DNA from 4 places in the Paenibacillus sp. PK4536 genome. Region 4 is predicted to be linked to each of the others. Evidence: riboswitches for the same ligand, from Rfam matches in the RefSeq annotation. Region 4 holds a riboswitch; each other region holds the start of a gene.
What was found. A riboswitch is a leader RNA that binds a small molecule or an ion and turns the genes downstream of it on or off. The one in region 4 is predicted to bind thiamine pyrophosphate.
Positions count from the first base shown of each region.

Region 1 (3,197 bases), 2.5 Mb from region 4:
CTAAAAACATATGATCAGTACGGAATGCTGATTTCTGTAACATCATATAGTAGCCTATTCCCTCACTACTGCTGATCCATTCTGCGATAATTGCACCCATCACACTATAGGTTGCTGCAATTTTTACGCCAGAGAAGATCGAAGGTAAGCTAAAAGGCAATTCTAATTTCCAAAAGATTTGGCTTTTGGAAGCACCAATCATTTGCATATAATTGAGCATTGTTCGATCGGTTGTAGCCAGTCCGCTGAGTGCCGCAATCGTGACCGGGAAAAAGCAGACGAGAATAATCACGATTAATTTGGATAAAATACCAAATCCGAACCAGATGACAAGTAGCGGTCCCAGTGCAATCGTCGGAATATTTTGACTCAAAATCAATAACGGATATAGCGCTGAACGTAGAAACGGAGTGTAATGAAGTACTCCTGCTACCAGTAGACCTACAGCGACCCCGATACTAAAACCGGATAATGTTAACTTTAAAGTTGCCCATGTATGCAGACCCAGTCGATCTTTTTCACTCCAAGCTTCATGTCCAATTAACGCAGGACTTGGCAGAATCCATGCTTCAATATGGAATAGACTGGTTGCCAATTGCCAGATGACCAATAATAAAACAACCGCCCCCAGGGGCGGCCATATGCTTTTCCACCATGATCTCATAGCAGACATTAGCGGTACTTCTCGGTCAATCCATCCATACTGATACCGGATGGACTATGTGCAATCTTGATCTGAGAAATGATACTAGGACTACCTTTCTCCACCAAAGCTTCATGCATTTGACGAACCACTTCTAGCAATTCGCTAAGTTCGCCTTCCATAGTAGTCTCAAGTGGATGAACTTCATATTTCACGCCGGATGCTTGAATCACTTCAATCGCCCGATCTACATAATCATAAGAGTTCTCGCCTGCTTGTGTTTTGGGAATTACTTGAATACTGAGTAACGTATGTGCCATTCTATCCATCTCCTTATGCTCTATTTAGTCGTTGCCGCAGGTAAATAATCATTGGTGTAGGCTTTAGTTGCATCTAATGGACTATCGAGCAATTTTTGCTTGAACATCCAGTTGGCATATCCTTCCCAGACGGATTGTTTTTGTTCACCCCAGCGTGGTGCATCATCTTGATAACGTGGAGATAACCATTCTTGACTGGCTTTTACTAATTTAGGATCAAGATCAGGAACAGCTTTGAGCAAGATATCCGCAGATTCGTCTGGATGCGCAATCGCATATTCATACCCTTTACTGGTTGCCGCCATAAATGATTTGACCAATTCAGGATCGGTAGAGATCTGCTTCTCATTGGTTACGATAACAGGGGTATAGTAATCCAGTTGGTCAGAATAATCTTTAACATATAACATATCTAACGGCTGACCACGAAGTTCAGCTTCTATGCCTGTCCATGCGTAGAATATCCAGGCAAAGTCGATTCCTTTTTGTACTGCTGTAAAATAGTCGGCATTCCCGATATTCACACTTTTAACTTTGCTAACATCGCCGCCGTCCGTGTCCATAATTGATTTCATGACAGCTTCTTCAACAGGAGAGCCCCAAGCGCCATAGGATTTGCCTTCCATATCTTTAGGCGTCTTGATCCCGCGATCTGTAGGTGCCGCGAAGCCAGAAGTATTATGTTGAATAACAGCAGCAAGCGAGACGAGTGGAACACCTTGTACTCTAGCTTGTGTGACACTTTCTTGGTAGCTGATTCCAAAAGGCACTTCACCAGAAGCGACCATCGTATCTGCTCCGCCTTGTCCGGGCGCTATAATTTCGACATTCAATCCTGCTTCTTTATAAAAGCCCTGTGCTTGGGCTACATATAAGCCGGTATGATTTGTATTGGGTGTCCAGTCTAGAACGACTTTGACATCTTTAAGTGTAGATGTATTGCCCGCTTCATCTGTTGTATTGGTTGTACTTGCTGCTGAACCACATGCAGTTGTGATCCATAATAAACCTACCATTAACCATGGTAAGCTTTTCCGCCACCCTTTTTTATTTCCAATCATCCTAACCCTTCTTTCTGTTCAATCAAATAGTAGAATCGGTCTTCACTTGATAAAAGGCATAAAAAAAACGCCCCCATCGGGACGACATAGGTGCAATTATAAGCTCAACATACAGCATATAACGACTTGTTACTTTCCTACGCTGGCATTATCCAGATCAGGTATAAGGGTCTGTATTTATCACAATACACTCTCAGCCAGTTGCAACTAGCTCCCCTGTACGTATGCGGTTTTTTTACATTGTAATTATAGACCAGAGGGTATCAACTGTCCAGTACAGAGAATGCGTTGTCATCAGCAATAGACAATCTATTTCGGTTCAGGAACTCGGTCTAAGGGTATTTACATATACGGAAGTTTGTAACTAATAAAGTTCCATTCAATCTTTTTCTATCATATCTATTCGATATACATAGACTAAGAAATTGAATACACCCATACGTTTATATACAGGAGGAGATTGATCATGAGTAAAACAGCTGAAGAACAAGCAATTTTGACTGCATTAGAAGGTAACCCATTTTGTGCACTAGGTACTGTAGAAAATGACAAACCTAAAGTACGTTATATGGCGCTATATAATGAAGGCTTAAATATTCATCTCGCGACGAACCGCAAAACACATAAAGTCGAAGAGTTAGAAAAAAATCCGAACTGTTATGTATTGTTGGGTTATGAAAAAGGCGGCACAAGTCAAGTCGTTGAAATTGAAGGCGTAAGTTCTGTATCTACAGACGACGAACTCAAAAAACGTGTCTGGAAAGAAGAATTTAAAGAATGGTTCTCCGGTCCAGAAGATCCTGATTATGTGATCCTAGATATCAAACCACAAACGATTGAATATACAGATAAAGATGGCAACAAACAAACTTGGACTGCATAATATTCTTTTTCAAAAGAATTAAATAGGCAGTAATAGTATAAAAAACTCGGGATTTGAATTTGCGAAACAAGTAAAATGAATGCAAAATTCAAATTCCGAGTTTTTTCGTCTTTTTATTTCCAAAAAAAGGATAAAATAGGTACTTGAGGAACTTGATAAGGTATGCCCAAATAAGGTATAAAAAGATAAGTAGAATTATTTTAGATCATAACATGTAAAATGCCGATGGTGGGATAAACTGAGAGTTCTTATTGTAGAACTGTAAAGGAACTATACTGGAGGTGGTTTCC
Region 1 is NZ_CP126313.1:1,626,346-1,629,542, forward strand. Features, by position in the region: gene PO903_RS07405 (ABC transporter permease) at 1-664, opposite strand, end outside; gene PO903_RS07410 (MTH1187 family thiamine-binding protein) at 673-963, opposite strand; gene PO903_RS07415 (ABC transporter substrate-binding protein) at 984-2,024, opposite strand; TPP riboswitch at 2,141-2,252, opposite strand; gene PO903_RS07420 (pyridoxamine 5'-phosphate oxidase family protein) at 2,491-2,907, shown strand.
Region 1: it holds a riboswitch for thiamine pyrophosphate, as region 4 does, so the genes downstream of both, PO903_RS07415 (ABC transporter substrate-binding protein) here and PO903_RS18105 (thiamine phosphate synthase) in region 4, are expected to answer to the same signal.

Region 2 (3,197 bases), 2.1 Mb from region 4:
TTGCGTTGACAATGATCTAGCGTTAATGATAATATGATTTCAAGATTAAAGCTCATTAAACTGATCGGAATTGTTTATTTAAAAGGAGGAATCATCATGGAACGCAATATCGTCATTCGACATCACGACTTGGATCTGACAGCTAGTATTCATTATCCAGAACAGGAACCGCAATTAGCCGGACGGGGCAAAAGCCGTACACCGCTGATTGTGATCTGCCATGGTTTTGTAGGCAGCCGCATTGGAGTGGATCGCCTATTTGTTAGTACAGCCCGTGAATTGGCGGCTGACGGTTATATGGTGGTTCGTTTTGATTATGCAGGTTGCGGTGAAAGCAGCGGCGAATATGGCAATGAAGGTTTAGAATCAATGGTTGCTCAGACTCGTACTGTACTTGATTATGCGATGACTTGCAGTGATATTGATCCGATACGGGTCACTTTAATTGGACATAGCTTGGGCGGAGCTGTAGCGATTCTGACATCGGTACGCGATCAACGTGTCAAAAGTCTGGTGCTCTGGTCAGCAGTAGGGCATCCATTTAACGATATCGTCAAATTAACAGGACGTGACAAATACGATCAAGCAGTGATCGAAGGCAAAGCCGATCATCTAGGGTATTCATTTACGCCGATATACTTTGATTCACTTGGCAATTATCAACCGTTTCAAGAAGCCAAGCAGTTTAATGGCGATGTGCTCGTTATTCATGGAACAGGCGACGATGTGATCCCTGTCGATTATGCCTTTTTATATCAAAAAGTATTCTGGACACGTTCAGAAGGACGCTGTGATAAAGAGATCATTTTTCAAGCAGATCATACGTATTCTAACGGCACACACCGACGTGAATTGCTGGACAAAACCCGTCAATGGCTTACAGGACGTGAAGTGGCTCAGACCGATTGGCAACACTGGATGATATAAGCGTTTGGCAATATAAACACTTATATCGTAAGATATTTTGCTATCGCAAAAATCATGTTCGATTGGACTAGAAGAAGTAGCGCTTATACTGCCAAGCGCTTGTATAGTAAGATATTAACCAATTTCTCACTCTTTACCAGATCATTCACCAGTGGTATGGTAAGAAAGAACAATTGAATAGTTACTGATTTCACTAGGGGAGCCTGTTGGCTGAGACGAAAATGGATTTTCGGACCCTTGGAACCTGATCTGGATTATACTAGCGGAGGGAAGTGGAGGCTAAATTTTCACTCAAGTTATGTCTACCTGAATGAATGTTTGACCCATTTGTCTCTTTAGAGATGGATGGGTCTTTATTGCGTTCAGCCCTTATAAGATAAAGCCTAACCTTTTCTACATATAATCCAAATAGAATAGGGTAATCGCAAAATATCTATTTATTACAGGAGGCTAATTAAATGAGCTTTTTAGCAAAAGTACAAGCACAAAATCCACTTGTTCATAATATTACGAATATGGTCGTGACTAATTTTACAGCCAATGGATTGCTGGCTTTGGGCGCTTCTCCTTTTATGGCATATGCCCATGAAGAAGTAAAAGATGTGGCTGCAATGGCAAGTGCTGTGGTGCTCAATATCGGTACGCTTGATCCTTATACAGTCGAAGCTATTCTCCAAGCAGGACGCTCAGCCAATCAAGCAGGTGTACCTGTTGTATTTGATCCGGTAGGCGCAGGAGCGACACCTTATCGTACCCAGTCAGCGATACAGATTACTGAGCATGTCCAGATTGATGTGTTACGTGGCAATGTGGCTGAAGTCGCTAATGTCATCGGCGAACAATGGCATATCAAAGGCGTAGATGCAGGAGCAGGCGAAGGAAATATGGTCGAGATTGCTGAACAAGCGGCTCGCCAATTGAAATGTATCGTAGCAATCACAGGCGAAAAAGATGTGGTCACTGATGGCAATACCACCTATACCATTGCAAATAGTCACAGCATCTTAACACGGGTCACAGGCGGAGGTTGCCTGCTCAGTGCTGTTGTGGGTGCATTTATCGCAGTGGCTGATCCTACAGAGGCACAAGAACGCTTAAACGCTGTAGTTGAAGCACTAGCGTTTTACGGCATCGCAGCAGAGATTGCTTACCAACAGACCGCAGGACAAGGTACAGGTAGCTTTCAGATCGAATTTATCAATCAACTCTCTCTAGTCACACCCGATATCGTATCCACCCATTCAAAAATCGCAAAAGTCTAGCGCTTGGCAAGATAAGCGCGACATCTTCTAATTAAATAAAATGTGATTTTTGTGTAACAAAATATCTTACGATTAGCGCTTGGCAAGATAAGCGCGACATCTTCTAATCAAATCTATCCAAAGGAGTGAAAAAAATGAGCGTATATCAAGCTTTAACGATTGCTGGTTCAGATAGTGGAGGAGGCGCAGGGATTCAAGCCGATCTCAAAACATTTCAAGAACTCGGAGTTTATGGTATGTCTGTTCTTACTGCTGTCACGGCTCAAAATACAAAAGGGGTACAAGGAGTCTATCCGGTAGAAATTGAAGGTATTATTCAGCAATTGGATTCGATTGGTACAGATCTACAACCGCATGCTGTCAAAACAGGGATGTTATTTAGCGCTGAGATTATTCGTCATGTCGCTCAAAAAGTAAAACAGTACCAGTGGCAACATCTAGTGATTGATCCAGTGATGGTAGCCAAAGGCGGCTCTGTGCTTTTGCAACAAGAAGCATTACAAGCGCTCGTCTCGGATCTGATCCCGTTAGCAGAGATCATCACTCCGAATTTACCAGAAGCAGAGCTACTCACAGGGATATCGATCACCAACATGCAACAGCGTGAACAAGCCGCCACACAGTTAATTGATATGGGTGCAACGTATGTAGTGATTAAAGGTGGACATGATGCATTGACTTCAACCGTTGTGGATTTGTTGTATGATGGACAACATTTTGAATATTTTGAAAGCAAGCGTATTGATACAATGCATACGCATGGGACAGGCTGTACTTTTTCAGCGGCATTAACGGCAACATTAGCTCAAGGTAAATCGATCCATGAAGCTGTAGATACCGCCAAGCAATTTATTCAAGCCGCGATTGAAGATGGACTGGGAATTGGTTCCGATCATGGGCCTACTAATCATTTTGCGTATCAACAAAGGAGCCGGGTCTATAATGTCTAAGCCAGATCAACACCAATTGCGCCAGTATTTACGCCTTTATCTAGTGATGGGTAGTGTC
Region 2 is NZ_CP126313.1:1,997,524-2,000,720, forward strand. Features, by position in the region: gene PO903_RS09095 (alpha/beta hydrolase) at 97-927, shown strand; TPP riboswitch at 1,113-1,215, shown strand; gene thiM (hydroxyethylthiazole kinase) at 1,386-2,189, shown strand; gene thiD (bifunctional hydroxymethylpyrimidine kinase/phosphomethylpyrimidine kinase) at 2,324-3,139, shown strand; gene thiE (thiamine phosphate synthase) at 3,132-3,197, shown strand, end outside.
Region 2: it holds a riboswitch for thiamine pyrophosphate, as region 4 does, so the genes downstream of both, thiM (hydroxyethylthiazole kinase) here and PO903_RS18105 (thiamine phosphate synthase) in region 4, are expected to answer to the same signal.

Region 3 (3,197 bases), 2.0 Mb from region 4:
CACATCTTCCCATGTATACGGAAATAATTTGGGTTGCCAGATGCCTGCTTCTTGCATCTCTGCACGATATCGCTGGATCATCTCTGCTGGCTCTCCTTGCGCAATCATACTGCCTTGTGCATTCATAAGAATGACTCGATCCATCCACTGTATACAGCCATCTAAAGTGTGCTCGACAAATACCATTGTCTGTCCATGCTGATCTGCTAGTTCATGTAGCAATTGAAAGATTTCTTTACGACTGACTGGATCTAATTGTGCGGTCGGTTCATCGAAAAAAAGAACTTCTGGTTCAAGTGCCAACAGACATGCTAATGCTAATCGTTGCTTCATGCCACCAGACAATGTCTCGATCGGCGTATGCACATCTATATCCAGACCTACTTGCTTCATGACAGTCTCTATCATGGCATCCATTTGAGCACGGGGAATCAAGCGATTTTCTAAGCTAAAAGCGATCTCTTCATCCACATGAAGCATACAGAACTGGGAATCTGGATCTTGGAACATGACTCCACATTGAGGGGCTAATCGAATCTCACCTTCCACCTCGGCTTCTACATGTTCAGGAATAATGCCTGATAACACAGATAATAGTGTCGACTTCCCACTTCCACTAGGTCCCAAAATAAGTACTTTTTCACCTCGTGAAATCGACAGATCAATACCGTTCAAAACGTTAGCTTCTCGATTATAAAAGCGTACCGACAGGTCTTTACACTCCAGAAGCGATTCCATTAGGTTTTCCCTTCTTCCGACGTGCTTTCATAATTTCGTATTGATCCAACACTCCTGTTTTGCACAAAGCTTCTACGACAATCTTAGCTAACCCTCCACCTAAAATCATTCCACTGATCATTTGAATAATCAGCGTTAACAGCAATACCTGAGTTGTATAGTAACCGAATCCGTTAGCAATAACGTTATAAAGGACTCCACCTACCGCTGCCAATGCACCAGACAACATGAGAGTCATCAAGTTATATCGTTTGTAGCCAAATAGAGCGAAAGCAATCTCTGCTCCAATCCCTTGAAACACACCGATCAATAAGGCAGATAAGCCAAAATGACTACCGGTTAATAGCTCTACAGCCGCTGCCGCTACTTCAGCAATTAGCGCCGCGCCTGGCTTACGAATAATATAAGCCACAATCGGGCTTGCTATAATCCAGATGCCAAACATAAATCCTGCACCTACCGGTCCAACCAGTGCTGAGATCGGTATCCATAACGTTGACCATCCTAGATAAATCACACCGCAAGCTACGGCTAAAATAACTGTTAACACAACCTCTTTCATTTTCCATGTCATATGGATCGGCTGAGCATTCATACGCGTGCAACCTCCATCGGTACAGGCCAATCTTGTAGCGTGTAAGCCATGTCCCAGAACATATATTCAAATTGACAGCTCAGTAGAAAATGTTCTTTCATACGTGCACGATGTGTAGGTGTTGTCTGCTCTGCCCATTGATCTAAGCGAGCGCAAAATTGATGCGTTATTGTATCTGTTCGATTGCCATAGAAGCTGATCCAATCATAAAAAGGATGAGATGCATCAGGCTTCACCTCTTCCAGTAACTTCACACCAATTTCCCAGTATGTCCACGGACAAGGCAATAATACAGCCAAAATATCACCCAGATCACCTTCATGAGCTACCGTTAACATATGACGAATATAATGATGAGACGAAGGCGAAAGCGCGTATCCTTGTAAATCTTCATATCTTACGCCTGCTACATCACAGAAATTATTATGAGGATGAATTTCACTATGAAGCACAAATGAAATCTGTTCATTAAACATCGCCATATCTTCGCGTGTTGGACACTTGGCAATCGCTGTTCCATAGATACGCATAAATGAATTCAAATACTCAAAATCTTGTTTTACATAATGGATTAACTGCTCACTACGCAGATCACCTTTGGCAATGCCTTGAACAAAGGGATGATTGAAAATCGCTTCAAAAATAGGGTCTGCTGCCTGTCTAATTTCCTGTGAAAATGTCATGATTGTATCCTCCTTAGATTGAAGCATCATGATCGATGCTTGGTTAATAAAGAAGGACCACTGCTGGAATATATGGAAAAATACATGCAAAAAAGCCGCCCCGTGATGGAGCGGCAGAATAGGTGTACGTATTGTACAGGTACTCTTGCACAGTCTCCACTTTCCTACGCTAGTATGAACTAGATCAGGTTCCAAGGGTCCGGGATCTTCCCGTCTCAGCCTACACAAAGGCTCCCCTAGTGGTCATTCGATTCATTTGCATCTTACTGTACACACGATTGAAGAGACTGTCAACTGCTATAAGAATCTTGTGGTTTCCTTTTTTTACCGTTATACACTTATAAAATGGTGTAAAATATAGATATTATTAGGTATTTGCACGCAGATTAAAATATCTGAATAGAAGTGAGTTGATGGGGATGACACGTAAAGTGGTATTAGCAGGCGGTACCGGATTTATCGGGCAGTATTTGGAAAAAAAATTTACAGCTATGAATATAGATGTTCAGATCATTTCCAGACAATCTCCACATATCGCATGGGATGATTATCAAGGGATTGTGCAAGCGTTAGATGGCGCAGAGATGGTGATTAATCTGGCGGGGAAATCGGTCAATTGTCGTTATAACGAGCAGAACAAACGTGAGATTATGAATTCCCGAGTAGAAACCACACAGACTCTTGGAAACGCTATCTTGGATTGTGAGCATCCACCTGCGGTATGGATGAATTCCAGTACAGCGACTATTTATCGTCATGCAGAAGATCGTCCGATGACCGAGACGAAAGGCGAGATCGGGACTGGCTTTTCAGTGAATGTTGCCAAAGCTTGGGAAGAAGCTTTTTTCGCGTTTAACCTTCCTCATACACGACAAGCGGCATTACGAATAGCAATTGTACTGGGCCCAGGCGGTGGAGTTATGACTCCTTTTCAAAATCTTGTTCGCTTTGGACTAGGGGGTCATCAAGGATCAGGCAAGCAGATGTTTAGCTGGATTCATGTTGAAGATTTATTCCAAATTATTTTATTTATTCAAGAGTGGGAATCTCTGGAAGGAGTATTTAACTGTACGTCGCCGAATCCAGTCACCAATCGGGAACTGATGGCGACCATGCGCAAAGTGATGCATCGTAAAGGCGGTCTGCCTGCGTCTACATGGATGCTGAATCTGGGTGCTCGA
Region 3 is NZ_CP126313.1:1,057,929-1,061,125, forward strand. Features, by position in the region: gene PO903_RS04925 (ABC transporter ATP-binding protein) at 1-738, opposite strand, end outside; gene PO903_RS04930 (ECF transporter S component) at 716-1,312, opposite strand; gene tenA (thiaminase II) at 1,330-2,016, opposite strand; TPP riboswitch at 2,161-2,264, opposite strand; gene PO903_RS04940 (TIGR01777 family oxidoreductase) at 2,436-3,197, shown strand, end outside.
Region 3: it holds a riboswitch for thiamine pyrophosphate, as region 4 does, so the genes downstream of both, tenA (thiaminase II) here and PO903_RS18105 (thiamine phosphate synthase) in region 4, are expected to answer to the same signal.

Region 4 (3,197 bases):
TAAAAGATAGCGGTAAAGTCGAATGGGCTCCGCGTGTACGTTATGGTTATTTGGATCAGCATACGAAGTTAACTGAAGGAAAAACAGTACGCGATGTACTTAAAGATGCTTTTCTTCCTTTACTGGAATTAGAACAACAACTAAACGAAGTCACTAACCAGATGGCAGATGCTTCACCTGAACAATTGGAAGTATTGTTGGAGCAAATGGGTGATATCCAAGAGCAATTAGAAATTGGAGATTTCTATTTACTAGATACCAAAGTTGAAGATATGGCTTATGGTCTGGGTCTGAATGTAATCGGACTTGATAAAGATGTAACAGCATTAAGTGGTGGACAACGTACCAAAGTATTACTTGCCAAATTACTACTTGAAAAGCCTAATGTATTGTTATTAGATGAGCCTACCAACTATCTGGATGTAGAACACATTCAATGGTTAACGCGTTATTTACAAGACTATCCGCATGCTTTTGTATTGATTTCGCATGATACGGATTTCATGAATCAAGTTGTTAATGTTATTTATCATTTGGAATTTGCCAAATTAAATCGGTATACAGCTGATTATGCTAAGTTTTTGGAAATGGCAGATATTCAAAAGCATCAACATATTGAAGCATTTGAAAAACAGCAAGATTTTATCAAAAAACAAGAAGAATTTATTCAAAAAAATAAAGCACGTGCATCGACATCAGGACGTGCGAAAAGTCGTGAAAAGCAATTAAATCGGATCGAGCGAATCGACAAACCGGAAGAATTTGCAAAGCCGACATTTAATTTCAAAGAAGCACGTGCAAGTAGTAAAACGGTATTTGAAGGTAAAGACTTCGAGATCGGTTATACTCATGCTTTATTGCCTAAAATGACTATGAATATTGAACGTGGCGAGAAAATTGCTATCGTAGGCTGTAATGGTGTAGGTAAATCAACTTTGCTCAAAACAATTCTAGGTAAACTTCAACCGGTTAGTGGTAAAACGTATCTTGGCGATTATTTACATTCGGCTTATTTTGAACAAGAAGTACGCCCGGATCAATTGACACCGATTGATGAAGTATGGAATGAATTTTCGCATTTGAGTCAAAATGAAGTTCGAGGTCACCTAGCACGTTGTGGATTGAAAAATGAGCATATTACACGTCCTATGCGTATGTTAAGTGGTGGAGAGCAAGCGAAAGTACGCTTATGCAAACTTTTATTACGTGAAAGCAACTGGGTATTGTTCGATGAGCCTACCAATCACTTGGATGTTCATGCTAAAAACGAACTGAAACGTGCTTTAAAAGCATACAAAGGTACGATCTTGCTTGTTTCTCATGAACCTGAATTTTATGAAGATTGGGTCACTAAAATTTGGGATGTTGAGCAATGGTCTGAAGCTAAAGCAAAATAATAGATGTATAAATAAAGCTAACAATATCATTTATGTATAATAATTTTGGATGTATATTTGCTTTTGATTTACATTATTTGTATATTATATTTCTATAATGATTTGCTTTATCGAAATCTGTTTGCTAAGATGAATAACAAATCGAATAGCTTGAATGCACTAGGGGGGCCGCTTGAGGCTGAGATGAAAGTAGATATTGCTTTCGGACCCTTTGTACCTGATCTGGATCATACCAGCGTAGGGAAGTGGTAGCAGAGTTACGGAAATGTTAGATCATATTGTATGTACGATTAAGTCATTGACTGTATGGAGTAGAAATTATTTTATACAGAATTAGCTTATGACGATTGTCGATATGTTGTCCGTTATTCTAATAATAATCTTGTTTGATCTTAGACAAGAATCATTATTTTCTAAGTTTATACTAGCCACTTCTTTATTCATAAGAAGTGGCTTTTTTGCGTTCACTTATACATATTTTGAGGGAAGGAGAGCATATATCTTATGGAGCTTCATGCCATCAGTACAGGTCAACGATCGATCGATCAGCTTGTGAAGATAGCTTCCCAGATCTATTCATGGACGACCGCTATTCATATTCGTGAAAAAAAGTGGTCTGATTCTCAGATCATTAATGCTGTCCAGCAGTTGATTCATACAGGAGTGCCACGATCCAAAATCAGGATCAATAGCCGACCTCAATTAGCAGTGGATCTGAATATAGGTGGTGTGCATTTGAGTGAACATATGTCTTATATAACTACAGATGATCCTCTTTCAAGATGGAAAGTCGGGCGATCTGTTCATAGCATAGAGCAAGCATTACAAGCTCAAGATGAAGGGGTCGATTATCTTTTTTATGGACATATTTATGCGACTACTTCTAAGCCAGATCTGAGTCCACGAGGATTGGATCAATTAGAAAAGCTTTGTCATGCTGTATCTATACCTGTGATTGCTATAGGTGGTATTCAACCCGAACATTGCCAAGACATTCATCAAGCAGGTGCTACAGGAATAGCTGTCATGTCGGGTATTTTTGAGGCGGAACATCCACAGCATGTCTGTCAGTTATATAACGAAAGTATTCAACAAGTTACTTTTACCGATCTACAATCACAATCATTAGGAAAGAAGTGAATCGGCGGATGGTTCATCTATCGAATGGTAAGACTAATCATTATGACGTGATCGTTGTAGGCGCTGGCGTTATCGGGGCTGCGCTTGCTTATGAACTGGCACAGCAAGGAGTCAAAGTCGCTTTGCTGGAAAAAAATCAACCCGCTTCTGGTGCGTCAGGGGCAGCAGGTGGAATGTTAGCGGCTCATTCAGAACATTTCGCTCATCAAGAGTTGTATCAATTGGCATTATACAGTCAATCGCTCTATAGCAAGCTGGCTACTGATCTATTGGAGCAGACAGGGATTGATATTGGACTGCGAACAGAAGGATTTTTGCTACCCATGACTGCTGTTCCTACACATACTGATTCCCAAGTAGATCGCAAAGAGTGGTGGAGTCCTTCACATTTAGCACAAGTGGAGCCATATATTTATGCTCCTTCTGGCATGATCTACAATCCAGATGAACCGCAATTAATTCCAGCTTTGCTCAATCAAGCCCTTGTTCAAGCAGCGATTCAATATCATGTTGATTTTTATCCAGAGACTGAAGTATATCGCTTACTACATTCGCAAAAGAAAGATCATATTACAGGTGTAATCACTAACCAAGGGGAGATCTATGCTGAACAAGTAGTTTTAACAACAGGCTTGTGTACACAACAATTGTTAGCAACAG
Region 4 is NZ_CP126313.1:4,092,199-4,095,395, reverse strand. Features, by position in the region: gene PO903_RS18110 (ABC-F family ATP-binding cassette domain-containing protein) at 1-1,397, shown strand, start outside; TPP riboswitch at 1,549-1,658, shown strand; gene PO903_RS18105 (thiamine phosphate synthase) at 1,902-2,537, shown strand; gene thiO (glycine oxidase ThiO) at 2,546-3,197, shown strand, end outside.